One region of the Bernardetia sp. MNP-M8 genome, then DNA from elsewhere that is predicted to be linked to it. Evidence: riboswitches for the same ligand, from Rfam matches in the RefSeq annotation. Region 1 holds a riboswitch; the other holds the start of a gene.

Region 1 (15,798 bases):
TTACTTCTGAAACAGGTTGCTCTGGACTAAAAGTAATTAAGTTAGTTGCCATATAACGAGTTACTGAAGGATAAGCCTTAATAGATGCTAGTTTATCTTTGTCGCTTGCTGTATTTTTTGGTGTAAAATTCATAAGTCTGATTTGATGTTTAAGTTTGTGAAAAATAAAAAATTATTGTGAAGTTAATTTGGTTATATATTTTTGTAGTGTCTTTTCTTAGTTGATTAATTCTAATTAATTAACTCTATACTTAGATTATTAATGAGTAGAGAAAAACAGCTTTTAACTTTTTCTATACCAATTTAACTTAAAAAAGTGATAATTCAAAATTTAATTTGGTTTAAATACCCAAACACACTCTTGAATTTTGATATACACCTGTTTTACAAACTTTTATTTGAATTATTTTTTATAAAACACTATCGCTCTATTTGTAGTTTATACAATTACTTTAAATCATTTTTTAGAAAAATTAGGATAAAATAAACCTATTTTTCATAATTGAATGCAACAAATTAAAAGCAAAGTTATTATCTTTGATAGTAATACTTTTATCTACATCAACAGATTCAGATTTATATAAAAACTGCACTTTAAAAACTATGTTAGGAATTTCAAAAAACACAATGCCAGAAGGCGATAGATTATTTGAAGATTTTTATGTCTTCGAACTTCTCCAAACACCTCGTTATGGAAAAATAGTTGCTTATTGGTCGTTAGGAATTTTTATGGCAGGTATAGCATTTTTGTTTCTTCCTTGGCAGCAAAACATTGCAGGTTTTGGGCAGCTTACAGCACTTCGTCCAGAAGACCGACCTCAAAAAGTATATCCTGTTGTAGGTGGACGAATAGAAGCATGGCATATTCAAGAAGGGCAGTTTGTTAATGCAGGAGATACCATAGCTAGAATTTCAGAAGTAAAAGATTATTATTTTGATCCCAATCTAACAGACAGAATGGCAAGTCAGATAGATGCACAAGGAGACGCAATCGGTTCTTTGGGAGATAAAGCAAGAGCATTAGACCAACAGATTGCAGCTGATCAAGCAGCTATGGAATTGGAAGTAAATCAGGCAAGAAACAAAGTAGAACAACTCAAATACAAAATTACGATAGATAGTGCTGATTTGGTAGCTATCGAAACACAATATCAAAATGCTATAAATCAGTATCAGCGTGAACAAGAATTATTTCAAAAAGGACTTACTTCCAAAACTGATTTAGAAAACAAAGAATTAAAAGCAAAAGAAGCAACAGCAAAACTCAATTCAGCACAAAATAAATTGGCTACCACACGTAATGAATATCTCAATACTGTTTTAGAGGTTTCATCAAAAAGAGCTTCTTATATGAGTAAAATTGCAAAAGCTATTTCAGATAAAAGTTCTACTCTTGCTTATGTAAATGAAAATGAACAAAAACTAACCAAACTTCAAAACGAACTTACGAATGTAGAGGTCAGAAAGGCTAATTATATTATTCGTGCTCCTCAGTCTGGCTATGTAGTTAAGTCTTTACTTACAGGAATTGGAGAAATTGTAAAAGAAGGACAAGCTCTTGTTACAATTATGCCTGAAAACCCACAACTTGCAGTAGAACTGTATGTTTCTGCAAATGATGTTCCTTTGCTTCAACGTGGAACACATGTCCGTTTGCAATTTGATGGTTGGCCTTCGCTGGTTTTTTCGGGTTGGGAATCAGCTACAGTAGGTACTTTTGGTGGAAAAATAGCAGTCATTGATTATATCAACACAAAAAATAAATATCGTGTTTTGGTTGTACCTGATACACAAGCTGAAGAAGATTGGCCTGCTGCTTTGCGTGTAGGAAGTGGTGTTTATGGTTGGGCAATGCTCAATGAAGTACCAATTTGGTATGAGTTATGGCGACAACTCAATGCTTTTCCTCCTCTGCCTGTGGAGGGAAGTGATTATGGAAGTAAGGAAGATAAAGATAAAGTCGAACAGATGGAATATGATTCTAAATTAAAAAGGTAAAAATTAAAGGTTATCATGGTTATTGTTGTATAACAGTCTTCCAGACTGTTGAATTTGATAAAATACTGTTTTTGATGTTCAGACTGGAAGCCTGAACTACCTTAATACAAACTGTGATAAGGTTTATTATAAGCAAAAAAAATCAGTTGCTTAAAACAAAAAACCACATTCTTTTGTACAAGCAACAAATATTTGATAATAGAACTACATAATTTCGAATTTCACTATCAAAAAATTCGCAAAAAAATTGTAACTTGAGCCTTAAAAGAATCAATAAAAAACAACCATAAATAATAAATATATGTCAGTAGCGACACCTACACAAACAAATACAAATGAAACGCTTCAAATGATTGCCAAAATGGTACAAGATTTTGGAGAGCGTGCTATCACTCCAAACCGTAATAAATGGGACGACGACCAACATTTTCCTGTTGATGTAATGAAGGAATTAGGAAATTTGGGTTTAATGGGCGTTTTAGTTCCAGAAGAGTATGGAGGAAGTGGTTTTGGTTATCAAGAGTATGTAACTGCAATTTCAGAACTTGCCGTTATCGACCCTTCAATTGGTCTTTCAATGGCTGCTCACAATTCACTTTGTACAGGTCATATTTTACAGTTTGGAAACGAAGAACAAAAAAAGCGTTGGTTGCCAAAATTAGCAACAGCAGAATGGATTGGTGCATGGGGCTTGACAGAAGCCAACACAGGTTCGGATGCAGGAAATATGCGTACAACTGCTGTTCAAGATGGCGATTATTGGGTAATTAATGGAACAAAAAACTTTATTACTCATGGTAAAAGTGGCGATATTGCTGTTGTAATTGTTCGCACTGGAGAAATAGGCGATTCTCACGGAATGACTGCTTTTGTTATCGAAAAAACAACAGAAGGTTTTTCAGGTGGACGTAAAGAAGACAAATTAGGAATGCGTCTTTCTGAAACGGCTGAACTCGTTTTTGATAATTGTAGAGTTCATAAAGATAATATTTTGGGAAAAGTAGGCGAAGGATTTGTTCAGTCTTTAAAAGTATTAGATGGTGGACGTATTTCGATTGCTGCCCTTAGTTTGGGAATTGCAAAAGGTGCTTTACGTCATTCGATTGTTTATTCAAAAGAACGTGAGCAGTTCAATCAACCGATTGCAAACTTCCAAGCGATTGCGTTTAAATTAGCAGAAATGGCTACTGATGTAGAAACTGCCGAACTTTTGACAAGACAAGCTGCTGATCTTAAAAATAAAGGAAAAAGTGTAAATAAAGAATCTGCAATGGCAAAATATGTAGCTTCTGAAGTGTGTGTAAAAGTAGCTTCTGAGGCTGTACAAATTTTTGGTGGATACGGATATACAAAAGATTTTCCAGTAGAAAAATATTACAGAGATTCTAAATTGTGTACGATTGGAGAAGGAACTTCTGAAATTCAGAAACTTGTTATTTCTAGAGCAATTTTGAAATAATTTTCAATTATATGCAAAAGCTGAAATCCATTCAAGAAAGATATTTTTTGAATGGATTTTTTTATTTAAAAAAAGTAATGCAACCTTCTTTCAATTTTTAACTCTATTATGGTGTATTTTATAAATTTTATTTCTATACTTCAGTACTTTACTACACTATGAAAAATACTTTTTTTGCCCTCTCCATTTGTCTGCTATTTTTTTCATTTTCTTCGATTGCTCAAAATACTACTCAAGAAAAACCAATAGAAGTGCTTCTTTTCGGAACATTTCATTTTAATAATCCAGGTGCTGATGTTGCCAAAACCAAAAGTTTTGATATTGAAAGCGAGAAAAGCCAAAAAGAGTTAGAAGAAATTTCTGAAAAAATCAAAGCCTATAATCCTTCAAAAATCTTTGTAGAATGGGAATACAACGAACAGGAACAACTAGATTCCTTGTATACTCTATATTTGGCAGGAACGTATTTTGATAATCCGAAACTCTCTAAATTTTATAAACAAAACGAAATTTTTCAACTTGCTTTTCGTGCAGCCAAAAAATTAGGACATAAAAAAGTATATGCAATGGATTACACAAATACAGATTTTCCTTTTGATAGTTTGATGCAAGTAGCGAAAGAAAATAATCAAACAGAGTTGCAAGAGGAAATTATGCAGGTAATTCAAGAATTTTCGACTGGTTTTGATGCTCAAATTGATGCTCAAAAATCGCTTAAAGAAATTCTCTATTACAATAATAGTCCTGCTTTACGTCAAAAGGACTTATCTCTTTATACTCAAATAATTACTAAAGTTGGAAATAAAGATAATTTTGTAGGAGCATATTTGGCTTCTGAATGGTACAGAAGAAATTTATATATGCTTTCTATTATGCAAAAACAAATTACAAAAGAAGATGAAAAAGTTATGATTTTGTTAGGCTCAAGTCATGTAGCACTTATCAATGAAATTATTTCAGCGCATTCAAATTTAAAAGGAATTGAATTGCAAGAAGTTTTAGACTAAAAATAGAATTCTATTCCTAAATTAGAATCTGTGTAATATTTCAAATATCGTGAAAACAAAAAAAAGTATCTTCTAAATATCTAATAATACAAGCAAGTTGATTTTTGGATTGTATATAAAAAAAACTGTCCAACTCTATTCTACTTTTGCCCAAAAACACACAAAATCCTAATAATCAGTCTTTTTATTAACTCTTTAAAGTAAAGAAAATTTTTTGTAAATATTAAATTTTGTTAATTTTTAAAAACAATAGTGATAAGATTTTATAAAACGCTATATTTGAAATATTAATTAATAACACTAATTATTATAATTAATTAATAAAACATCCTTATAGTGCAATAATGGTTTTGATTAAACTATCAAATACCAAAGGAAAAATACTTTTTCATAAACTCATATTTGCATTACATTTCAATTACACATAGTTAAATCTGATTTAATTTTGATTTACTAAAGTGTATGAGATTTATAAAGAAGTACAGAGAGAACAGGCTCAATGATGTACTGGCAACCTGCCATTATTTTAGTATAAATTAATACTATAAGCAAGGTGCTAATTCCTGCCTAAATCAAATTTTTTCTTTTTGAATTTTATTCAAAAAGAATTTAGGACATATAAATTCATAACCATCATGTTCATACAGACTCTACCAAGCTTAACATTTGAGCAAACAGCCAACTCAACATCATCTCATTTACAGGCAACTTTTATTACGTTACTTTCTGCTGATTATTCTTTTGTACAAACCATTTCTAAGGTTATGTGCTGGTGTTGTTGCTGTTAATTTTACTCACTAGGTTCTATTATTTCCATTATTTTTTATTTTTCCTAAAAGAAGAATAGGTGTTTTGTATTCCTACAAAAATAAAAAGTCCTAATTAATATTTTTATAATACAAAATTTAGTTTATAAATAATTGTGCCTACATCTTTTATAATCAATAAAAAAATATTATTTCCATAACTAAATGAAATGTAAAGAAAAAATCATGTTATATAATTCATTTTTTTCACCCGTATTCTTATAAGAATACTTTAAGCTCCTATACAAATATTATGAACACAAACATTCAAAATTCAAAACCTACAACGGTAAAACTTAGCTACTATAAAATAGTATCGCTAGGTATATGGCTAATGACTACTCTATTTTATACAAATAGTCATGCTCAAACTTTAATCTTTAAAAGTGGCTTTGAGGGTACAACACGGCTTGAACCTAGAACGCCTAATCATGAGAAAATAAAAGGTTCTAATAATTCTTCCAATCCTAGTGATTGGGAAAATGACCTTGTTAATAATCCCTATTTTGGATATGGCGAAATTGTTTATGAACAAGGTGACACTACTCAAAGAAATGCACGAATTGTTAAAGACCCCCAAAATACTAATAATAAAGCAATGCGCTTTAGGATTACTGATCAACATATCACAGTAACAAATTCATATACCAATAAAATTGAACACAAAGCTCGCATACAGTATAATTTACAAAATCAAAATGCAGCACCTGTGGGTGGTTTTATTAAAGAGTATTATCAAAAATGTCGTATTTATTTCTCACCCGACCTTGCAATACTAGAAGCTGAAGATGAAGATTTTGGGTGGTTTATTTTGCAAGAATTTTGGAATGACCCTTCATACGATGTACCAAGAGGACAAGCACGAAAATCAACCCGAGTTGATTTTGAAATAACAAGGATAAATCATGTAGCAGGATCAAAATTAAGATTTGGTGCTAAGTTTAGAGATCCTATAAATGTTTACCCAGCTACATGGGAATATATAAATCCTAATTTTGAAGTTCCACTTGGAAAATGGATGACTCAAGAAATTTATATTAAAGAGGGGGATAACAATACAGGAAGAATTTATATGGCTATTACAGTAGATGGACAAAAAACGGTTATTGTTGATAAAATTACACGTACAGTAGCCAATGCTACGAGCAGTTATACACCAGATGGGCAGACAGCATGGAATCCTATGAAAATATACATGGAAGGTAAAGTGGCTAAGTTATTTAAAGACCAAGGCAAAATCCTAGATGTATATTGGGATGATCTTGAAATATGGTTTAATAGAACTCCAGAGAGTAATGTAGGAGGTACAACTATAGCTGCCCCCTCACAATTTACAGCTACAAATGTTCAAGCAACACAAGCTACCTTTAATTGGACAGATAATTCCAACAATGAAACTGAATTTTTACTTGAACGTAGAGAATTACCTAATGGACAATATGAAGTAGCAAAAATCGAAGCTATTGATGTTACAACAACGCTTGATGCAGCCTTAACACCATCTACTTCATATAGATATAGATTATCAGCTAAAAATGCAACCATTCAATCCGAATATACTTATACAGATGTTACTACACCAGCAGCCCCTGTAAATTCACCTTCAGGTCTTACAGCTACAAATGTGCAGTCCAAACAAGTTACTTTAAACTGGACAGACAATTCAAATAATGAAACTGAATTTGTGCTAGAAAAAAGAAATGTAACAGCAGGCGAAAGTTATTCTCTTCTCCAAACTTTGCCTACTGATGCAGTTACTTTTACAGATACGAACTTGTTACCAAACACGTCGTACAATTATAGAATAATTGCTAAAAATGCAACGATGCAATCTGATTTCATTTATCTGAATGTAGTTACTCCTTTTGCACCTGTAAATACGCCTTCGGGATTTACAGCTACAAACGTTCAATCTACACAAGCTACTTTAACTTGGAATGATAATTCAAATAATGAAACCGAGTTTGTCATTGAAAGAAGGTCAGTTACAGATGGAGGAAATTATGCGTTAGTACAAAGTGTGGGTACAGATGTTACTTCTTTTACCGACCCAACACTTCTACCTTCTAAAGATTATAAGTACCGATTATCAGCAAAAAATAGTACAACTCAATCAACATTTATTTATTTAGATGTTAAGACACCAGCAGTAATTATTACAATAAATGCACCTTCAGGGGCTACAGTAACCAATATTCAGACTAATCAAGCTACTTTAACTTGGAATGACAATTCAAATAATGAAGCTGAATTTATTATTGATAGAAGATCAGTTACTGATGGAGGTAATTATGAATTTCTTCAAAGTGTTGGTGTAGATATTACTTCTTTTACCGACCCAACACTTTCTCCTAATAAAGAATATCGTTACAGAATTTCTGCTAAAAACGGTAATGTAGTTTCAGATTTTTCTTACCCTAATAGCTTTACCACTCCTGAAGAAGCAGGAACAGGACTTCAAGCCACTTATTATGATAATATGGATTTTACAGGCACATCAATTAGCAGAACAGATGCTACTGTAAATTTCAATTGGGGCAATAGTTCGCCTTCATCAAGTATAGGAGCTAACACTTTTTCGGCTCGTTGGACAGGACAAATTAAACCTGCTTATACTGGAACATATACTTTTTATACTACTACTGATGATGGGGTTCGTCTTTGGGTAAATGATGCATTATTAATCAACAAATGGAATAACCAAAGTGCTACAGAATACACAGGCACAATTACCTTAAATGCAGGACAAAAATATAGCATAAAACTAGAGTATTTTGAGAATACAGGAGATGCAACTGCTAAATTAAGTTGGTCAAGTGCAATTCAACCAAAGCAAATTATACCTCAAACAGCTTTATATCCTGCTTTCTCCCCTATTGCAAAAGTAGCTACTAGAAACGTAACTAAAAATAGTGAAACTACTATTACTGCTTATCCGAATCCTGCAAAAGACATTCTTTATGTTCGTGTAGATAAGATAGAGCAAAATGAGGTAACAATAGAATTGCTTTCTTCTCTATCACAAACGGTAAAGAAAACCAACTATTCTACTATAAAAGGTAATAATACCTTTGAAATGAATATTCAAGGCTTAGCTTCAGGAGTTTATTTTCTAAAAATCTATAATGGAAAAGAAGTAATTGTAAAGAAAATTATTATTGAATAATAAAAATAGAATAACTATTACCAATAGAGCTATCTTTTTTGATAGCTCTATTATGTCAAAAAAAAAACATTAATTTTTTTTAATTATTTTAATAAAACTAAAATGCAAAAAATAATTGTAATACTAAAAACAACACTATTATTTTTATTCGTGCTTGCTGCCAATTTTTTACAGGCACAAAATGATATTGTAACCTATGCAGGTGGTACTGGAAAAGAAACATTCTATGATATAACACAAATTACTGATGGAACATTCTTGGTTTGTGGCTATGCTGATAATCTAAATTGGATTGCTAATGGAGTTCCTAAAATTCAATTGACTTATAATGGAACAATTCCAAATTCATTAGGAACAAATCGGTATGGCTTTATTTTACATTTATCATCTGACTTACAAACTGTACTGCAAGTCCTACATTTTCCACAAGGAGCTGTTGAAGATATTCGGTTTATGAAAACCAATTCTCAACCTTATAAACCAACAGGGGGTTTGTACATTAGTTGCAATACTTCTGATACGGACTCTAAAGAGGGAGGATATATTATTGCTAAACTTGATAATAACTTTGTTAATGGTGTACCTTCTTCACTTTCGTGGTTCAAATCAGTTTGGGCAAAATCAGTTCCTAAAGAAAATCATCCATGGGATGTTACTAATGATGGAAGAGTATTTTACATATCAGGTCAAGCCTATGGATATGACTGGAGTGCAGTATATTGTCTAGATCAAAATGGACAACCAACAGTAGTCAATAATTGGAGAACCCACTGGCTAAAAGATGGAAAAGAATGGAAAGGAACTCCTGCTTCAGCAAATCCACTTGGTGGAATTAAATCGGTTGCTTATAGTGGAATTGTTCTAAAAATGTGGGGAAGATGCGACTTGCGATCATGGACTTTGGCAGATTACAATGCTGTCATTGCTGATGAAAATGGAGGAACAAAAAAAGGCAAGTGGCCTTTAGATGTTTTATTTAATTCTCCTTGTGACCCAGCTTCCCCAACAAATGCTAGTCCAGGATATACAGGCTATTCAGCATCTCCAACTCCTGTATATGGAGGACAATCTATTTGTATTGACAAAAGAAACAATAACCTATATATAGGAATGAATTTCAAAAGTGTACTTCCTGGTGGGCAACCTGATTTTGAGCCTGCTGTAATTGCAATGGATGAGTCTGGCATGTTAATGTGGTGGAGTCGTTTGTACCATGAAATAACTCCTTCTGGTAATACCGTTAATTCTTCTCCAGACCAATATGTTGATGCATTGGCAATAGATTATACAAATGATAGACTTGTAGTAGGTGCAAGAACTCATGGGAATAATGTTGAGAATTTTTGGGAAGGAAATACCATTAACAGTAATGCAACAGCATCTGGATTTCAAAATAATTTTACAGGAGGCAATGGCAATATTCATATCTCTTGGTTAGGAAAATTTCAGTTGAACAATGGTACACTTACCAACTCAACTTACATGGCAGAATTAGCTGAAGGCACAGGTTCTTTAGGAACTCCTCATCCTGACCCAAATTTAGACGGTTGGTCAAATCCAAATTCTGGGTGGCCAAATGTAAACACTACAAGAATGGCAAAAAACAGTTTAAAGGTGTCAAGCAATGGAGACGTGTGTGTACTAGGAGTAGGACGTAGAACAATAACTACTGCAAATGCGTATCAGAAAATGCTAAAACCCTCACAAGGTAAAAGTGCATGGAATAATTTTGTAAGAGTTTATGATTCCCAATTTAGTGTTCCTAAATATTCCTCATTGGTGGTAGGAGAATGGAATCCAACTACAGAAGCAGGAGGAGGTAATACTGATTTGTATGGTGTTTACAAAACAAGTGATGGAGTAATTTGTGTAGGTAGGCAAACAGCAGCTTCTAATGGGAATGGAACTCCAAATGGAAATCCTATTCCAGTAACAAATGTAACACCTTGGGGAAATTCAACTCCACAAAACGAAAGTGCAATTCTAGTGTATTATAAAGCAGCAAACCTTTACAATCCAAATGATTTGATTCAAGGAGGAACAGTAGCAACAATTTTAGCACCTTCAAGTTTTATAGCCCCAAGTGTTCAGACAAGACAAGTTGCATTAAAATGGAATGACAATTCGAATAATGAAACTGAATTTATCCTTGAAAGAAGATCAGTCACAGATGGAGAAAGCTATAGATTAGTAAGCAGTATTGAAAGAGATTCTACTTCTTTTACAGACCTAACAGTATTACCTTCTAAAGATTATAAATACCGATTATCAGCAAAAAATAGTACAGCACAATCAGAATTTATTTATTTAGATGTTACTACGCTAGATGAACCTGTTAGTACAGATGGAACAGGACTTCAAGCTACCTATTATAACAATATAGACTTTACAGGAACATCAATTAATAGAATTGATGCTACTGTAAACTTTAACTGGGGCAATAGTTCGCCTTCATCAAGTATTCAGAATGATACTTATTCAGTACGTTGGACAGGACAAATAAAACCTGCTTATTCTGAAACTTATACTTTTTATACCAATACAGATGATGGAGTACGCCTTTGGGTAAATGAGGTCTTATTAATTGATAAATGGGTAAACCAAGGGGCTACAGAACACACAGGTACAATTACCCTAAATGGAGGACAGAGCTACACTATAAAACTAGAGTATTTTGAGAATACAGGTAATGCAGTAGCTCAATTAAGCTGGTCTAGTGCAAGCCAGACAAAAGAAATTGTACCTCAAACAGTTTTATATCCTTCTACCTTACCTAGTGCCAAATTATCTACTAGAGACGTAACTAATAGTAACGAAACTACTATTACGGCTTATCCAAATCCTGCAAAAGACATTCTTTATGTTCGTGTAGATAATATAGAGCAAAATGAAGTAACAATAGAATTGCTTTCCTCTTTATCCCAAACTATAAAGAAAATTAACTATTCTACTATAAAAGGCTGTGATACCTTTGAAATGAATATCAAAGGAGTGGCATCAGGTGTTTATTTTCTGAAAATTTATAATGGAAAAGAAGTAATTGTAAAGAAAATTATTATCGAATAATAAGTATAAAATAACTATTAAAAGAAGAGGTATCTAAAAAGGTAGAAATTCTCTATTATAACAATAGTTCTACTAAAGTAGAACTGCAAGAAGTTTTAGACTAAAAAAAAAATTCTATCCTACTTTATCCTAAAATCCATTCAAGAAATATATTTCTTGAATGGATTTTTTTATCTAAAAATTCTCATCTATCAATTCTCTATTTATAGCAGCTCCTGCTATTGTGCCAGAAGCTACTGCAAACGATACTGCTCTAAACATAGTTGTAGCATCTCCTATCGCAAAAATATCTTTTATAGATGTTTTTTTGAATAAATCGACTTCTATAAATCCATTCTCATCAAACTTGCAACCCATTTCTTTTGGAATATCAGAATGCTGCACAAAATCTACACGAGCAAAAATAGCAGAAATTGCGTGTTTTGTCTTGTTTTTGAAAACAATATTTTGAATTTGTCCTTCTTGATGTTCAAATTCCGAAATTTCAGTTTCTATTATTTTGATATTTTTAGAGTGTAGTTTTTGAGTCTGTTCTTCAGTCAAAGTAGATTTTCCATTTGTGAATAAAGTTAGATTTTCACTCCAATTATAGATAAGTTTAGCCATTTCAAAAGCTATATCTCCATTTGCCAAAACTCCAAGATTTTCATGTTTTACTTCATAACCATGACAGTAAGGACAATGTAAAACTGATATTCCCCAGCACTGAGCAAAGCCTGTAATAGAAGGCATTATATCTTTTATTCCAGTTGCAAAAAGAATTTTTTTTCCAAAAAATGAATTTCCATTTTCTACAAAAACTTCGTATTTATCTTTTTGAGAAGAACAAGAAATTGCTTTTCCTTCAAGAAAACTAACCGTAGGATAATTTAAAACTTGTTCTTTTGCTTTCTCTGAAATTTCTTTGGGTGTATTTCCATCTTGAGTAATAAAATTATGAGAATGAGGAGTTTGTTTATTACAAGGTTTTCCACTATCTATAATTAATACTTTTCTTAAAGAACGTCCTAAAGCCATAGCAGCTGAAAGTCCTGCATAACTTCCACCAATAATAATTACATCAAAATTTGATTTATTTTTCATAAAATAAGCTTTGAAAATTTATATAATTTTATTTATGCAACACTATTGCATTTGCAAATATACAGTTTATCTTCTTAAATGCAACAAAGTTGCATTTAAATCGCTTGTTTTTTGAAAATTCTATTTTATTCTATTAAAAAATCACTTTTTTACTTATCTTTGATTAGAAAATTAGAAATAGAAAATCATACTAGCATTTTTATTTATCGAAAATTTAACTTTCATCACTTACCATTTTATTAAATGTTTGCCTATCTCAACGGAAAAATTACAAAAAGAGAACCTTCACTAGCCGTTTTGGATATTAATGGGGTGGGTTATGAAGTCAAAATTTCACTTCAAACCTATTCTATTATTCAAGAAGGACAACCTTTCAAACTTTTCACTTATTTGAGCGTAACACAAGATTCTCAAGAGCTTTTTGGGTTTGCTACTGAAAGTGAGAAAAAAATGTTTTTGCAGCTTATTAGTGTTTCTGGAGTAGGACGAAATACTGCTTTAGTGATGCTTTCAGCAATGAACGTTTCTGAACTTGCCAATGCAATTATTAATAATCAAACATCTGTTATTCAGAAAATAAAAGGAATTGGAAAGAAAACTTCCGAACGTTTGGTTTTAGACTTGAAAGACAAGTTAGCAAAAGAAGGTTTCCAATTGGAAGATGAAAATGGAATGAGCAGCGCATTAAAAGAACAAGCATCCAATGCTCTTACCAGTCTAGGTTTATCAAAATTAGTGGCTGATAGAACCATAAATGCCATTTTGAAAAAATACGGCACAGATCTTTCTTTAGAAGAGTTGATTACATATAGTTTGCAAGAAGGCTAAAACAGTTACCAGTTAATAAATTTAGAAATTAGATTTATGAAGTTAGAAGTACTACAATCAAACCTAATTAAAAAAGGAAATTTTTCATTCTCTGTTTTCTCTGTGAATTCTGTGTTTTAAAATTATATTCCTATTTTCTCATTCTCCAATCTCTACCACGTGAAATTCTTTATTCTATTTATAATTTTCTTCATTATTCATTTTTCCTCATCTTCTTTGTATGCTTTCTCTTCTTTTACATCAAAAAAAGATTCTATTGGTTTAGAACGAAGGGGAAATAATTTATATATTAAACATAGAGTTACAATTGGTGAAGATATTTATAAAATTGCTAGAAAATATGGTATAAATAAAGAAACACTCATCACGCTCAATCCTGTTGCTCGTTATCCATTGAAAATAGGTCAAATTATTTACATTCCACATGCTCAAACGACGTATAGAATTTCTCAACTCAAAGGATATAAAGTTCGTGCAAACGAAACACTTTTTTCGATTGCTTCAAAGTTTCAAACTGATGTAAAAACGCTTAAAGAACTCAATGAGCTTTATTCTACTCAAATTCAAACAGGACAAGAATTACTTATTCCTTATCCAAGCACTCATCAGGACTTATATCTCATTCCTTCAAATGCGTATAGTGTAGCCAAAGATCCTAATAAAAAAGAAGAGCTAAAACATATATATCATACAGTAGCAAATGGAGAAACTCTTTATTCTATTTCCCAAAAGTATAAAGTCAGTGTAGAAGATTTAAAAAAAATAAATGATAATCCTTCTGGACAAATAAAAGCAGGACAAAAAATTATTGTAGGCAAAGGAGAAAAAATCGAAGAAGTTTTGATTGTTGCAAGTGCAAACACTATGACTAGCCAAGCAAAAAAAGGAAAACCTCATTCTGAATCAGGTGTTTGTAATGTAACTTTAAAAAGTGATAGACTTGTCGGAATGCACCGAACAGCTCCTAAAGGAACTCTCATAAAAGTATATAATGAAAGTGCTGGAAGAACTGTAACCGTCAAAATTATTGGTAAAATTCAGAATATTGATAGAAACAAAAATGTCGTTATTATTATTAGTCATGAAGCTGGGAGAAAGTTAGGAACAATGAGTAAAGAGTTTCCTGTTTGGTTAAAATGGGAAGAATAAATATATCTTAACTTTTCCTCAAAAAAGACTTCTATAAAATTTATGTAATTTTGGGCAGTAGAAACAACTCAATGAGTAGTTTTTACTGCTTTTTTGTATCTTCCTAATTTTCTTATGCCTCATAAGCACATATATTTAAATGAAAAAATCCTTATTATCTAGTTTAGTCTTACTTATACTTTTTTTTGGAAGTTTTATTCCAAGCAATACAAAAGACACTAAAGACGGTTCTAAAATTGAGTTTACAGAATTTACGCTTAAAAATGGTTTACACATCATTTTACATGAAGACCATTCTGTTCCTCTCGTAGCTGTTACTGTTTTATATCATGTAGGTTCAAAGAATGAAGAACCAAACCGAACAGGTTTTGCACACTTTTTCGAACATCTTTTGTTTGAAGGCTCAAAAAATATCAAGCGTGGAGAATTTGATGATTATATCGAAAACTCAGGTGGAATGAATAATGCAAATACCACTTACGACCGAACTTTTTATTATGAAGTAATGCCTTCTAATCAATTAGAATTGGCTCTTTGGTTAGAATCTGAACGCATGCTTCATGCAAGAGTAGACAGCACAGGCATCGAAACACAAAGACAAGTAGTAAAAGAAGAGCGTCGTCAGCGTATTGATAATCGTCCGTATGGTTCTATTTTAGAAGAAACATTGAAACGAGTTTATACCAAACATCCTTACAAATCTTCTGTAATTGGTTCGATGGAACATTTAGATGCAGCTGAAGAAATTGATTATAAAAGTTTTTATGAAAAATATTATGTTCCAAATAATGCTGTAGTGAGTATTGCTGGCGATATTGATGCAAAGACAGCAAAGGAATTAGTAGAAAAATATTTTGAAGGAATTCCGAAAGGTAAAAAAGTTGAACAACCTAAAATTGTTGAGCCTCCTCAAATGGCTGAAGTTCGTGATACTGTATATGATAATATTCAACTTCCTGCTGTTGTTCAAGCCTTTAAAGTTCCTGCTCGTGGACAAAGTGATTACTATGCTACCAAAATGCTATTTACATTACTTTCTGATGGACAAAGTTCAAGGCTTTCAAAGTCTGTAAAAGATGAACAACAGAAAGCTCTTTTTGTAGGAGCTTTTCCTTTAGATTTAGAGCAAAATCCTAGTGTTGCTCTTGCCTTCGGAATTGCTTCTATGGGAGTAAATCCTTTAGAGTTGGAAGAAGCCATGAACAACGAATATGAAAAGGTAAAAGAAGAGTTGAT
Region 2 (15,798 bases), 1.5 Mb from region 1:
ACCAAATTAGAGTTTATTTGTTTTTAGATACTACAATCACAGATTAAAAAGGTAATTTTACAATAAATTATAAAACCCTTGCCGTTGTCGGTATTTCTACCGACGATTTTCAACAAAAAATTTATGAAAGGACTCATTTTGCGCTCAACAGGTTTATGGTACGATGTTTTGGCAGACGATAATCACAGATATAGAGGTCGTTTGCGAGGAAAGTTAAGATTAAATAATGATAGAGTAACCAATCCGATAGCTGTTGGCGATAGAGTACAAATCGTGTTGGAAGACAAAGATGAAAACACTGTTTTGATAGAAAAAATAGATAAAAGAACAAATTATATCAACCGTCAATCTCCTAAAAAAGATGGATTTGCTCATACCATTGCAGCCAATCTTGACCAAGCAATTGTAGTTGTTACCCTCGCTATGCCTCGTACTTCACCTGGATTTATAGACCGTTTTTTAGTGGCAGCAGAAGCATTTCGAATTCCGGGAGTTTTGATTTTTAATAAAATAGATTTACTTTCAGAAGAAGAATTATTTGTTCAATCCAAAATGATGCAGCGTTATGAGCAAATCGGATATACTTGTATGGCTATTTCTGCAACAGAAGATGAAGATATTACAAAAATTGAAAATATTTTGAAAGACAAAGTTTCTTTGGTTTCAGGACATTCAGGAGTAGGAAAATCAACACTTTTAAATCGTCTTTCTCCAGAAATTACTCAAACTACCCAAGAAGTTTCGGATTATACAGAAAAAGGTCTTCACACCACTACTTTTTCAGAAATGTTTGAAATCTTTGAAAATACCTTTGTTATCGATACCCCAGGTATAAAAGAATTAGGTCTTATGAATATGGAAAAAGCAGAAATCAGCCATTATTTTCCAGAAATGAGAGAGCTTTTAAATCAATGTAAGTACGACAATTGCCTTCATTTGAGAGAACCACAATGTGCTGTTATTGCAGCCGTAGAAAGTGGTGATATTGCAAAAAGTAGATACAATAGTTATCTTTCTATGATGGAAAATGATGATAACAGAAGGTAATTAAATCATTATGCTTAATCACAACGGAAAAATTTATCAAGACAAAAACACACTTCTTTTTTCTGCACAAAATAGAGCTTTTAGTTATGCTGATGCACTTTTTGAAACGATTCGAATTGTGAAAAGTATAAAAAATAAGTCAATAAATTATTCTATTCCGTTATGGGATTATCATTTCAAACGTCTTTCGAAAGGAATGGAAGCATTTGGATATGATAAATTAGAAAGCGATTTTTTGAAAGATGAGATTCTGAAAACGGTATATTTAACAATTCCTATAAATATAGGTAAAAATGGAGTTGCTGATTTTAAAGCTCGTTTGACCGTTTTTAGAAGTGAAGGTGGACTGTATACACCAACAAGTTCAACACCTGAGTTTGTAATTGTATTACAAGAAATCCCTAAAATAAATTTTTTAAGTAAAAACAGTAACGACTTAGAAACAATACAAAAAAGCTATATTTTTTTTGATGAATTACCTCTTTTTCCTTCTGCTTTTTCTCCTTTCAAAAAAGCAGATGCACTTCCTTATGTTTTGGCAGGAAAATACAGAAAAGAGCAACAGGTAGATGAAGTTTTTTTATTAAATAATCAAAATAGAATTGCAGAAGCAGGAGCTGCAAATGTTTTTATTTTGGATAGGAAATTATCTAAAAAAAGAAACAAAGAAAATAATCAATTTCATTTTATTACTCCTCCGTCTTCTGAAGGTGGTGTAATGGGAACAATGAGAAATTATCTATTAGATAGACAATTAAAGAATTATAGTAAGACAAAATTTGAAATTTCTATTGAAGAAAAATCAATTACAAAGCAAGAGTTAAATCAAGCAGAAATTATCTTTACTACAAATGCTGTTCAGTCTATTCAAATTATCAAGATTACAACTCAAAAGCAGCTTGAAATAATGATTGATTGGATAAATGAAGTAAATCATATTTTTTGCCCCTAGTTGAGTATAAAATATCATACAGTTTCTAATAGGATATTTTATTATAAATTTCCTAAAAAGCTACTCAAAACCTGCCAAGTCAGATAAACACTTCCTCCTACAAACCCAGCTAACAGCACTAAAAAGCCTATTGCAGCAAACCAAACCACATATTTACTAGATTCAGTATGTTTTCCAGAAGTATAATATTCTTTCAAAATATCTACATTTCTTCTGTTAGATTTGAAAGCAACATCAAGAAAATCTCCTAGAAAAGGAAACAAACCTACTAAATAATCAAATGTAATATTTCCCAAAATCTTAGTCAAAACAGGTAAACTTACGCCATGACGAACAATCGCCAAAACCATAGAAGCAGAAATAGCAAAACCCAAAAAATCTCCTACCACAGGCACAAGTCCTATAAGTGGATCAAGTCCAAAGCGAAAATTTGTCGCAGGAATTTTGAAAATATCATCTAAAGCTGTCGAAGTTTTATCTATCCAAGCAAGTTCTTTCGGAAGTTCTTTCTCCATTTTTGTCTGACTAAGCTGAGTTTGTTTTTTCATAAAAATTAGAAAATGATATAATTTGATTTTGAACAAATCTTTGTTAGAATAGATTTATCTTTATAGATATTTTTCTAAAAATAACAAAAACTATTCAAATAGTAGTATTCATTATGAAGACCAAATCAAACTTTTTAATATACGGTGCTTACGGTTATACAGGTGAGCTTATTTCAGAATTAGCTGTCAAAAACGGACTCAAACCTATTTTAGCAGGAAGAAATGTGGAAAAAACACAAGCCTTAGCCAACAAATTAGGTTTAAAATGGATTGCTTTCGAAGCTAAAGACAAAACGGCTGTCAAACTTGCACTGCAAAATGTAGATGTCTTGCTCAACTGTGCAGGTCCTTTTACACAAACAGTAAAAGAATTTGTTCCTGCTTGTATTGCTACAAAAACACATTATTTAGATATTACAGGTGAAATTGATGTTTTTGAGTATGTCAAAACACAAGACCAAGCAGCCAAAGAAGCAGGAATTATGATTATGTTAGGAGTTGGTTTTGATGTTGTTCCATCAGATTGTTTGTCTAAATTTTTGAAAGATGAATTGCCAACAGCTACACATTTAGAGCTTGCCTTTATGGGCTTAGGAGGCGTTTCACAAGGAACAGCACTTACCATGGTAGAAAATGCAGGTGAAGGAGGAATGATTCGTGAAAAGGGAAAAATCAAAAAAGTAAAAACAGCTTATGAGGTCAGAACAATAGATTATGGAGTTAAAAAAATGACTTCCGTCACTATCCCCTGGGGTGATGTTTCGACAGCTTTTCATTCCACAGAAATTCCAAATATAAAAGTCTTTATGGCACAACCTCCAAAGGCTATCAAAGCAATGGAAGTAAGTGGTTATTTTTCGTTGGTGCTAAAAAATGATTTTGTGAAAAGTTTTATTAAAAAGAAAATCAAAGCAGGAGAAAAAGGACCTAATGAAGAAAAAAGAAACTCTAATAATAGTTATTTGTGGGGCAAAGTAATGGATGGGATAAATACGGTGGAAGCTAGGTTAATTACACCAGAAGGTTATAAACTCACTTCGATTACTTCTTTATTAATTACTGAAAAGATTTTGAATGGAGATTTTAAAATAGGTTATCAAACTCCGTCTAGTGCATATAGCAAGAATTTAATTTTGGAAGTAGAAGACACAGAAATGACTGTTGTTTAGAGATTGTATTTTTTTTGTCTGTCATAAAATAGAACAGAAATTCATAAGGAGAGACTTATTAGAAGCATAATAGTTGCATTTGGAAAAAACATCGTATGTTCAGTTTAGCTTTGCTGAGGGCTACGTCGTTCTCAGCGAAGCTAAAACGAACGCACACTATTTTAATAATTTCGCTAAATTGTCGGAAGAGCCATAAATTTTAACCTATCTTGATTCGCTTTTAGTGTACTTGAAAGCCAATAGTTTCCTTATTTTTATTTTTTCAAAAAACTATTTTGAGTTACTTCATTAATAATTTCTTGCGTATTTTTTCTACTGATTGCTATTTTCTTGTCTTTGATTATTATTTGATTACCTTCGATACTCTCAACAGCATTTTTGGAAATAATAAATGACTTTTGAACACGTAAAAAATCTTTTTTGGGAAGCTCTTCTTCTGCTTTTTGTAATGTTAGATAAGTCACAAACACTCCTCTTTTTTCTGTCTGAATTTCTATATAATTACGTTTTGATTCAATAAAAAGAATTTCCTCAAAATTAATTTTCTCTAATCGATTATCTATTTTGATAAAGAAAAAAGTAGCTAATTTTTGATTTTCTATTTTATAAGCATCATCAATTCGTTTTTGTAACTTGTGAGCAGATTTCAAAAAACGTGAAAACGAAATAGGTTTAACTAAATAATCTAACACATCAAGCTGATAACCTTCTAATGCATATTCAGAATAAGCTGTGTTCAGAATTACAAAAGGACGTTTTTCAGTAGGCACAGAGCGTAAAAAATCAATTCCTGAAAGTTCTGGCATATTTATATCCAAAAAGATAACATTTACAGAAAGAGAATTTAATTTTTCTATTAATTCTAAAGCAGATTCACACGTTCCAACAAGTTCTAAAAACGGAGTTCTTTTTATATATTCTGCTAGTCCTTCTCGTGCTAAAGGCTCATCATCTACGACTAAACAAGTGATTTTTTTATTCATTTTTGAGTAAGTTGAAAGTGTTCAATGGGGACATCACATCGACAAGAGTAAGATAAGAGTTTTGTTATAAAAGTTTTTAAATACCGTTGTTGGTATTTTAGTGAAGCGACACCAACAACAGCATTCGATAATTTGCTATACATCTTAATATCATTATCTGTTTAAAAGTTATTTTCCAAATCCAATTCCAAAATTGAAATATAGGTATTTGAATTTTGTTGAAAAGAAAGACAGTGTTTTTTTGGATAAAGTAATTCTAATCTTCGTGCTAAATTTTGTTGCCCTATTCCTCCCTTCTTTGAAATTTTATTTTGTGTTTCTAATTTAACATCTGAATGGCTATTTTCTACTGAAAAGAATAAATTATTTTCTTTGATTTTTAAAATAATAGTAATGAAATTTTGTTTTTCCTTTTCCATCGAAACCCACTTACATGCATTTTCAACCAAAGGCAAAAAAAGTAATGGCGCAACTAAAATGCTTTTATTTTTTACATCTAAGTGAGTTTGAATTTTGACTCTTTTGCCTTTTCTTAAACTTTCCATAGCTAGATAATTTTTGAGATAATGTATCTCTTGCTTTAGTTCTACCTTTTCAGTTGTGCAGTCATAAAGTTGATAGCGCAACATTTCAGAAAAGATAAGTAATGATTCTTGAGCTTCTTCTTGTGATTTTGTTACTTGAAAATAAATACTATTGAGAGCATTAAATAAAAAATGAGGATTAAGTTGAGCCTTTAGAAAACGAACTTCGTTTTGTAGTTTTTCTTTTTCTAATTCTGTGTTTCGTTTTTCTGCTTTTCGTCGTTCTTGTAAGCCTTTCCACGCCATAAAAATAGCCATAATCCAAAAAGTAGAAAGAAAAAATTGTTTAAACCAATTTCTAGGAAGCCAAATCCAACTATAATTTTCTTGGTTAAATTTTAAAGCCAAAAACATTCCTAAAGAAATTATACTACTAAAAAATAGCAAATTAACGAGCGATAAAAAAAATAGCAAAATATACTTTTTAGTCTGAAAATAACGAGGTAACAAAACATAAATTCCTATGTATGAAGCTGCTGCATGTCCAATTAAAAAAGAAAAATTTATCAAAAATAATTGCCAAAAAGGAGCTTCTTTTTCATAACTAACTATCGCCCAAAAGACAGAATACACTACCCAAAAAAGAATATGCCCTTTGTGTTTTTTTAGAAAATTGATAGTCTTTTGATTCATTTTTTAAAATTTTTTTATAAAATTCTTTGCATTTTTTTCTATTAAATAGCCTCCTACTATCGAAACGAGTAGTGTTCCAATCATTACAACTACCCAAAAAAACTCAAAACGGATAAAACGAGTAAAAACTTCTGCCACAAAAGCAGCATAAAGTCCCACAACTGACCAGCTCATAAAACGATAATGAAAACGTATTTTGTTAGACCATTTCAAAATCATGGGCAACATTCCAAATGTTAGACTCATTAAACTGATTACAGAAAAGAAATGAAACATAGAAAAAGAACCAAAATTATAAATTCCAAAAGCAGTTCCGTTGAGAAAAAGCATAGCAACTACATAAACGTAACCGATTTTTTTATGAGAGCTATTTCCTTTATGTCCTTTCAAAATAACAAAAAGTCCTGTTATCATAGCGATAATAGCAGCAATTAAATGAACTGTTCCTACTGGACTATGAATAATATTTGTGAAAATCATACTATGTAAAGTTTAAATGTTATTATTTTTATCAACTGTGAGGCTTCATTTCTCCTATTCCAAACCAAAACTAAATTGTAAAAATAAGTTAGAAAGGGTAGAAGAAGGAGCATTCTCAAACGAACGATTAGCAATTTGCCATTTTTGAGAAGGAGCATATTGATAACCAACTTGAAAACCCATGACACTTCTTTGTGCTTTGTATTCAAATTGTAAGGTCGTTTTGAGATAAAAACTACCTGTTTTTAGTTGTAGCGTTTGAGCTTGTTCTAGTGCTTGTGAAAAATTTGTAACTACTAAATTATTTCTATTTGATGATAAAATAATTGATTCTCCTCCTAATCCTATTAAAGGCAAAATATGTATTTTAGAGTTTGGATTGAGTAAATAACTTGTATAAATATTTCCTCCAAAGCCTTTTAAATCAGTATTTTTGTTATTATCTGCATTTGAGTTTTGGATATAATTTCCTTCCCCTCCTACTTTGAAACGACCAAACCAACCATAACCACCTGCTCCAAAAACGTGTGTAATTTCTTTGGAAGAAGCAAAATCAGAAAAGTTAAGTTGGGAGTTTATTTGAGAAAAATTTTGATTTCTAAAACCTTGCAATAGATACAAACCTCCCGCTCTTTTTCTATTAATTGATGTAGCATTTTGAGAAAATGAAATTGTTATACACATTCCATAAAAAACTAAGGTAAGAACATACCAAATAGTAAATTTTAGTTTTTTCATTATTGTCTGTTTTTTTAGAGTGATTGAATAACTTACTCTAAATTCTGACTTTCTATTTACTTAGACTAATATTTTATACCAAAAGCTATTTTGAGAGGACGAAAAGTAAAATACTAACCCAAATCAATTATTTTCCGTTATATTGCTTAAATAATAAATCAAAATTACCTTTTACTAAAAAACACCTTAATATATATGGCTAATTCAAGAAATAAATCCTCAATATCTCCCAAAACAGTCTTTTTTGGAATCGGAACTTTTGTTGTTATTATAGTTGCTCTCGTGTTTTTATTCAGAACTTTTGTAGTTGTTGAATCTGGACAAATTGGTGTAGTGGCTAATTTTGGGGCAGTTCAAGATATTTTACTTCCCGAAGGAATGCATGCTGTGAATCCTTTCGTTTCGACGGTTATTCAGCTTGATGTACGTGTTCAGAAAATGGAAGCATCTGCATCTGCTTCTTCTAAAGATTTGCAACCTGTTACTTCTAAAGTAGCACTTAATTTCTTTTTATCTAAAGAAAAAGCAAATGTTATTTATAGAGATTTAGGACTAGATTATAAGCGAACCATTATTGAACCCGTTATCCAAGAATCTATAAAATCGGCTGCTGCTCGTTATACAGCTGAAGAATTGATTACAAAAAGACCTGCTGTAAAAGAAGACGTATACGAGTATATAAAAAAGCGTCTTGCTCAAAATAATATTATCGTTACTGATTTTTCAATTATAGATTTTAATTTTTCACCAGAATTTAACTCGGCTATTGAATTAAAACAAATTGCAGAACAAAAAGCATTAACTGCTCTCAATGATTTGGAGCGTATTCGTACAGAAGGCGAGCAAGAAAGAGTACGAGCGCAAGCACAATCTGACGCACAAAAATTACTTCAATTATCATTAGATGACGAACTTTTGAGATTGAAAGCTATCGAAAAATGGGATGGAAAACTGCCTGTTATTTCGGGTGGTGGAGAAACTTTTGTAGATGTCGCAGATATTTTGAAGTCGAATCGTAAATAAATAGAGTTTATAAAATAGTATGTTCAGTTTAGCTTCGCTGAGGACTACGTCGTTCACAGAACTGAATAAAATGTTTCCTCATAAGTCTAATGTTTTTATAAATAATACTTATGAGGAAATGAATAAACAAAGACGAATTCATATTTTTTTGTGAAAATGCCCTGTTTCAATATAATAAGTTCAGAACAATTTTATTGTAAAGAATTATTTTATCAGATTATATATTTACTCTATTATTTTGAATTATTAATCAATAAATATAATTTTAATACTATTTATTTGTGTTTTTTTGATTAAAAAAGTGAGTTTAACAATTATTTAACATTGAATTTGTAGATTTATTTGGATAATAAAAAAACTCATCGTATCATTGTATCACACTTCAACTACACTTAGTCAAATCAGACTTATATGATTTACCAAAGTGTATGAGATTTATAAAGAAGTACAGAGAGAACAGGCTCAATGATGTACTGGCAACCTGCTAACAGCAAGGTGCTAATTCCTGCCTAAATCAAATTTTTTCTTTTTGAAATTAAGATTAATTCAAAAAGAATTTAGGACATATAAATTCTAACTATCATGTTTATACAGATTCTACAAAACGCCTTCTCAAGTTCACTACTTGAGCAAACCAATACCACAACATCATTAAATGCAAAGGTAATTTCTATTGCCTCTAATTTTCTTACTTATTCTTTTTCTCATATAGCCACTCCAAAGGTTATGTGCTGTTGTTGTTGCTGTTAATTTCTTCCTTAGGTTCTATTAATTTTCTTGTTTTTTGTACTTTCCCTAAAAGGAGAATGTTTTTTTGCAACTCTGCAAAACTAAATTATTTTATTTTAGCTTGAAATTTTACAAAATCTATTAAAAAAATAATTGTACCTACAATTTTTATTAAAATATACTTATCTATACAAAAAAAGAATAAGTATATTTTATACTACTTAATCTAATCTTTATTTTTCTATAAAGCGATAATATTACAAATTGTCACTCTAAAATCTACAAACTATGTCAAACAAACCATTGCATTTCGATACACTACAACTTCATGCAGGACAAGAAGTTGATCCAACAACAGGCTCTCGTGCCGTTCCAATTTATCAAACTACTTCGTATGTTTTCAATAACGCAGAACACGGAGCTAATCTGTTTGCTCTCAAAGAGTTTGGTAATATTTACACCCGTATCATGAATCCTACCACAGATGTTTTTGAGAAGCGAATTGCTGCCCTTGAAGGTGGTGTTGCTGCTCTTGCTGTTGCATCTGGACAAGCTGCACAATTTACAGCACTCAATAATATTTTGGAAGTTGGAGATAATTTTGTTTCTACTTCTTACTTATATGGTGGTAGCTACAATCAATTTAAAGTAGCTTTCAAACGCATCGGAATTGAAGCTCGTTTTGCAGAAGGTAGCGAAGTTTCTGCTTTTGAAGCTCTAATTGATGAAAAAACAAAAGCAATTTATTTAGAAACAATCGGAAATCCAGAATTTAATATTCCAAACTTTGAAGCAATTGCAGCTTTAGCAAAAAAATATGATATTCCATTGGTTGTCGATAATACGTTTGGTGCAGCAGGTTATCTTTTCCGTCCTTTAGAACATGGCGCAAACGTAGTAACAGCATCAGCTACAAAATGGATTGGTGGACACGGAACAAGTATTGGAGGAGTTATCATTGATGGAGGAAATTATAATTGGGGCAACGGTAAATTCAAACAATTCTCTGAGCCATCAGAAGGTTATCACGGACTTAATTTTTGGGAAACTTTCGGAGAAGGAAACCCACTAGGATTGCCAAATATTGCCTTTGCTATTCGTGCTAGAGTAGAAGGTTTAAGAGATTTTGGTGCTGCAATTAGTCCTTTTAATTCATTTTTATTACTTCAAGGATTAGAAACTCTTTCACTGCGTGTTCAACGCCACGTTGAAAATGCTCTTGCACTTGCAAAATGGTTAGAAAACCACGAATTAGTAGAAAAAGTAAATTACCCAGGATTGGAAAGTAGTCCATATAACGAATTAGCAAAAAAATATTTGAAAAATGGTTTTGGTGGAGTTTTATCTTTCCAAATCAAAGGAGGAAAAGAAAATGCTGAAAAATTTGTAAATAGCTTAGAGCTTGTTAGTCATTTGGCAAATGTAGGTGATGCAAAAACGCTTATTATTCATCCAGCTTCAACTACACATCAGCAACTTTCCGATTCAGACCAATTAAAAGCAGGTGTACATCCAACTTTATTGAGAGTTTCGGTAGGTATTGAATACATTGACGACATCAAAGGCGATTTTATCAATGCGTTTGAAAAAGTATTTGCTCCTGTTTTGGCTTAGTTCAAGCCGTTCAAACCTATAAGGTTTTTGAAAACCTTATAGGTTTGCATAAAAAAACCTTGTTTTGGCTAGAAAACAAGGTTCTGATTATCATTTGCATAAAACGAGGTTGCAGCCTCTTTGTGTTTTACTTATTTCAATCTTTCAAATTTACGAAAAAATGTCTATACTTTCTTTCTCATTTCAAGGAGTCAATAAAAGCTCAGCAAAATTCACAGGAAAAAGCCGAGAATTCGAACTCACCATCGACGAGCCTATTGAATTAGGTGGAACAAATGAATACCCAAACCCTGTCGAATATATTTTGGCTGGCTATGCAGGTTGTCTGAATGTGGTAGCTCATATAGTTGCTCAAGAACTTAATATTGTACTCAAAAAACTAGAAATAAATGTTTCTGGAGAGCTTAATCCTTCTAAACTTTTAGGAGAAAATACAACAGAACGAGCAGGTTTTCATCGCATTGAAGTTAGTCTGAAACCTCAAACTACTGCTACTGAAACTGAATTATTAGGATGGTTATACGAAATTGAAAGACGTTGCCCAGTAGGAGATAATTTGCAAAATCAAACGCCTGTTTCTTTGCAGATTGAAAAAAATCTTTTTGTAGCTTCTTTGAATTAAAAAATTGCACAGACTAGGAAGTCTGTGATACAAAAACAACCAATCAGCTATCAGAAAAATAGTGTCAATGGTCGGATAATCTATCTGACTTTGACTTCTATTTTCTAACCTCAAAAAACTTTCAATCCATCATTTTAGAAAAAGCAAAAATTACAAAAGGATTTTCAAGAATCTTCTTTTGTTGAGGCTCTTTACTACTGCCTTTATTGAACTTTTTTCTAAAAAATAATTCAAAAATAATCAGAAAAACTATGATTAAAGGATACGTAACTCTAGCAGGAGCAGGTTCGGGAGACCCTGAACTCATCACACTAAAAGCTCTAAAAGCACTACAAAAGGCAGACATAATCTTGACAGACCGTTTGGTTTCACCTTTTTTGATTGAAAAAGAAGCACGAAAAGATGCTCAAATTATTTATGTAGGAAAGCAGTGCAGCAAAGGAATTCATACACCACAAGAGGAAATTAATTTATTGATGGTAGAATATGCCTTGCAAGGAAAACAGGTTTTGAGATTAAAAGGAGGAGATGCTTCTTTGTTTTCTAATATTTTAGATGAACTCAAAATATTGAAAAAAAATGACATTCCCTATCAAATTATTCCGGGTGTTTCGGCTGCTTTTGGAGCTGCTGCTTATTCGGCTATTCCTCTGACAGCTCGCAATCATTCAAGAGGTGTTCGGTTTCTGACTTTGTATAATCTCAATCATATTACGCAAAAAGAATGGACGGATTGGGCAGAAACAAAGGACACACTTGTCTTTTATATGAGTGGTTTGAAATTGGAAAAGCTCACAAATCAGTTTTTGAAAAATGGAATTGATACATCAAAAGGCATAGCCATTATTCAGCAAGCTACTACGCCAGAGCAAAAAACAACGGTCTTTTTTTTTGAAGAATTGAAGTACAAAACGCTACCAGAATTTGAGCATGTTCCTACTCTAATTATTGTAGGAAAAGTAGTGAATTTGCATCACGAATTTGCTTGGTTAGAAGAAAAACAAACGCCTTTTCCTGCTTCTTCTTTTGTAGAATCTTATTTTGACAATCACAAAAACACTTATAAATATGCTGTCTGAATCTAAATTATCGGTATTACAAGAATTTGTGCAAAATGTTTCTCATGAGGAACTGATTTGGACAAAAGGATATTTGGCAGGTTTTTCAGACCGTCAGAATGTTTCTCAAAATACCATTGAAAATAAACCAAATTCACTTCCTGTCAAAACACTAAAACCATTAATTCTATATGGAACAGAAACAGGAAATGCCAAAAAAGTGGCTACTGGGTTACTTACTTCTTTCAAAAAGTCAAAAATTAAAGCCAAAGTGGCTGACGTATTTGGCTACGATATAAAAAAACTAGCAAAAGAAGATTTTGTTTTGTTTGTCATCAGCACACAAGGTGAAGGCGAATTACCACAAAATGCAAAGGCTTTTTATGACAAATTGAATAGTTCAAAAGAAAATTTTTCTCATCTAAATTACGCTGTTTTTGCGTTGGGAGATTCTTCGTATCCTCTTTTTTGTGAAGCTGGAAATTTGATAGATACACTTTTTGAAAAAAAACAAGCTCAAAGAATTTTATCTCTAGTAAAGTCAGATGTAGATTTTGTGCCAGTTGCTAAAAAGTGGGAACAAGACTTACAATTTGTTTTTCAGAAGTGGCAAAATAATTCAGTTGTAGAAAATGAGATTTTATCTGTTCCCTCAACAGCAGTTTCATCAGTTAAGAAGAATTATAAAGGCAAAATTTTTCATAAAGTAATTTTAAATGATAGAGGTTCGAACAAAGAAACGTATCATATCGAAATTGCAACTAATGAAAGAGTTGCCTATCAATCTGGAGATGCTTTGGGAGTTATTGCCAAAAATAGTGATACAGATATTGATAAAATCCTTACTTATTTTCAAGAAGATGCAAATCGTTTTTTGACTCTTAAAGGAGAAAACAAAACACTTTACGACTGGCTCAAAATCAGAAATATAAAAGGATTGAGTAAAAATTCTATTACCAAAATTTTGAAATTAATAAATGTAGATAATTTTGAAATACAAAGTGATAAAACGGATTTGATTGATATTTTGACACAAAATCCTGCTTTTTCAAGTCTCAAAATTGATTCAATATTAGAAATTTTATTGCCGATTGCTCCTCGTTTGTATTCTATTTCTTCTTCTTCGGAAGCGCATCAAGATGACGACGATGATATTAATAAAGGGGAAGTTCATTTGACAGTTACTTTAGATAAATTCAAGGTAGAAAATGACTTCAAAACAGGTTTAACTTCGCAATTTTTGGCAGATTTTCCACTAGAAACTGAATTTGATTTTTATATTCATTCCAATTCTAATTTCCGTCTTCCAACTGAAAATACACCCATTATTATGATTGGTGCAGGAACAGGAATTGCTCCTTTTCGCAGTTTTTTAGCTCAAAGAGATGCAACTGGAAGTGAAGGTGAAAACTGGTTATTCTTTGGAGAACAGCATTTTACACTAGATTTTTATTATCAAACCGAGATTCAAGAATGGATTGCAACAGGTTTACTTACAAAGTTTGATGCAGCTTTTTCAAGAGACCAATCCGAAAAAATTTATGTTCAACATCGTTTGAAACAGAATGCAAAAGAAGTCAATCAATGGCTAGAAGAAGGAGCAGTTTTGTATGTATGTGGACAAAAAAATCCGATGAGTCAAGATGTAGAAAATACATTGATTCAGATTATTTCTGAGCAAAGAAATGTAGATACACAAACAGCAAAACAGATTTTGCAAGATTTGGAAGAGCAAGGCAAATATCAAAAAGATGTGTATTGAGTACGTTCAGTTCCTCAGAACTGAATGAAACGCTTCCTCAGAAGCGTGATTTGACTAACACAAGCATGACGCTTCTGAGAAAGCGTATATGTTCGTTTCTGAGGAAACGAACACACTGCACATTAAATCACTAAAACACTAATCAAAAATGAGCAATAAATTATCTCCATTAGAAACCATAAAGACGGGTAGCGACGGACTTCGTGGAACAATAAAAGAAAGTTTGAAAGACAATTTTACTGGAAATGTTCGTCCAGATGACGAAGGTTTAGTAAAGTTTCACGGTATGTATGTGCAAGACGACCGAGACCGTCGTGCCGAACGTGCAGCCAAAAAATTAGACAAATTATATTCGTTTATGATTCGTCTGCGTATTCCGGGGGGAGCAATTGATTCGAAAAAGTGGCTTGCTATTCACGAAATTTCGGAGCAATATGGAACAGGCGTTCTCAAAATTACAACTCGCCAAACATTGCAATTACATGGTGTTTTGAAAAATCAATTACAGCCAACTCTCCAAGCCTTTAATTTGGCAAAATTAGATTCTATTGCAGCTTGTGGCGATGTAAATCGTAATGTGATGGTCAGCGCACATCCAAAAGTTTCTCCTTTGCATCAAGAAATATATGAATATGGTAATAAAATTTCTACGTTATTATTGCCAAAAACACAATCGTATTATGAGGTTTGGATAGATGATGAAAAAGTCTATGAGCGTTCTAAAGAAGCTGACCCTTTGTATGAAGACCGTTATTTGCCTAGAAAATTCAAGATTGCGATTGCCATTCCTCCTTCAAATGATGTAGATGTTTTTTCGAATGATTTGGGACTGATTGCACACATTGAAGACAATGAATTGAAAGGATTTAATGTGGCAGTTGGTGGTGGTTTGTCGGCTACTTTTGGAAATCCAAATACGTATTCTCGTTTGGGAACTGTTTTAGGATTTTTGGATAGCGAAGAAAAAATATTGAAAGCTGCTTATGAAGTGCTGACGATTCAGAGAGATTTTGGTAATCGTTCGGATAGAAAACAAGCTCGTTTGAAATATACGATTGACAAAATGGGAGTAGAAAATTTCAAAAAAGAACTTGAAAAGCGTATCGGTTTTGAATTTCTACCAGCAAAAGAATACAAATTTACAGAACGTTCAGATTTGTATGGTTGGCAGCAAAATCATGAAGGTAAATGGTTTTATACACTTTTCGTAGAAAATGGAGGAGTAAAATCGTATCAAAAAGAATTTTTGCATCAAGTGGCTCAATTAGACATTTCGAATTTCATTTTTACCTGTAATCAAAATTTGATTTTGGGAGAAATAAGTGAAGCAAACAAATCTAAAGTTGAAAATCTAATCGAAAAGTTTGCAATAGAAAAGCAAGATAGTGTTTTGCGTAAAAATTCTATGGCGTGTGTTGCCTTGCCTACTTGTCCTTTAGCTTTGGCAGAAGCACAGCGATATTTACCAAAATTAGTTTCTAAAATAGAACCTTTATTGGAAAAATATGGACTTCAAGAAGAGGAGTTAAGTATCAGAATGACAGGTTGTCCAAATGGTTGTGGGCGTTCGTATGTTTCCGAATTAGGCTTTATCGGAACTGCTCCAGAACAGTATAATTTTATGCTTGGTGGCGACCGTTACGGAGAAAGATTAAATCAACTCTACAAAGAAAAATTGAGTGAATCTGAAATTCTTACCGAAATAGACAGCCTATTTTCTCAATATGTAAACGAAAGAAAACCAAATGAAAATTTTGGAGATTTCAGTTACAGAAAATTCTTTTCTGCTAATTAATTTTTTTCAACCGTCAACGAGGCTTTGCCGTCGTTGAGGTAGCTAAAATTAAAATCTCGTT

The links. A riboswitch is a leader RNA that binds a small molecule or an ion and turns the genes downstream of it on or off. The one in region 1 is predicted to bind S-adenosylmethionine.
Positions count from the first base shown of each region.
Region 2: it holds a riboswitch for S-adenosylmethionine, as region 1 does, so the genes downstream of both, V9L04_RS18245 (O-acetylhomoserine aminocarboxypropyltransferase/cysteine synthase) here and V9L04_RS03160 (PA14 domain-containing protein) in region 1, are expected to answer to the same signal.

Region 1 covers NZ_CP147012.1:711,423-727,220, forward strand. Annotated here, with positions in the region: gene V9L04_RS03140 (CBS domain-containing protein) at 1-133, opposite strand, end outside; gene V9L04_RS03145 (HlyD family efflux transporter periplasmic adaptor subunit) at 604-1,998, shown strand; gene V9L04_RS03150 (acyl-CoA dehydrogenase family protein) at 2,300-3,457, shown strand; gene V9L04_RS03155 (DUF5694 domain-containing protein) at 3,616-4,464, shown strand; SAM riboswitch class I at 4,931-5,089, shown strand; gene V9L04_RS03160 (PA14 domain-containing protein) at 5,524-8,436, shown strand; gene V9L04_RS03165 (PA14 domain-containing protein) at 8,539-11,502, shown strand; gene V9L04_RS03170 (NAD(P)/FAD-dependent oxidoreductase) at 11,677-12,585, opposite strand; gene ruvA (Holliday junction branch migration protein RuvA) at 12,829-13,413, shown strand; gene V9L04_RS03180 (LysM peptidoglycan-binding domain-containing protein) at 13,573-14,562, shown strand; gene V9L04_RS03185 (pitrilysin family protein) at 14,702-15,798, shown strand, end outside.
Region 2 covers NZ_CP147012.1:4,496,213-4,512,010, forward strand. Annotated here, with positions in the region: gene rsgA (ribosome small subunit-dependent GTPase A) at 124-1,047, shown strand; gene V9L04_RS18205 (aminotransferase class IV) at 1,058-1,999, shown strand; gene V9L04_RS18210 (DUF4112 domain-containing protein) at 2,041-2,547, opposite strand; gene V9L04_RS18215 (saccharopine dehydrogenase NADP-binding domain-containing protein) at 2,661-3,716, shown strand; gene V9L04_RS18220 (LytTR family DNA-binding domain-containing protein) at 3,971-4,699, opposite strand; gene V9L04_RS18225 (histidine kinase) at 4,861-5,916, opposite strand; gene V9L04_RS18230 (DUF2306 domain-containing protein) at 5,920-6,396, opposite strand; gene V9L04_RS18235 (hypothetical protein) at 6,451-7,134, opposite strand; gene V9L04_RS18240 (prohibitin family protein) at 7,330-8,157, shown strand; SAM riboswitch class I at 8,590-8,699, shown strand; gene V9L04_RS18245 (O-acetylhomoserine aminocarboxypropyltransferase/cysteine synthase) at 9,175-10,500, shown strand; gene V9L04_RS18250 (OsmC family protein) at 10,661-11,122, shown strand; gene cobA (uroporphyrinogen-III C-methyltransferase) at 11,374-12,201, shown strand; gene V9L04_RS18260 (flavodoxin domain-containing protein) at 12,191-13,942, shown strand; gene V9L04_RS18265 (NADPH-dependent assimilatory sulfite reductase hemoprotein subunit) at 14,091-15,737, shown strand.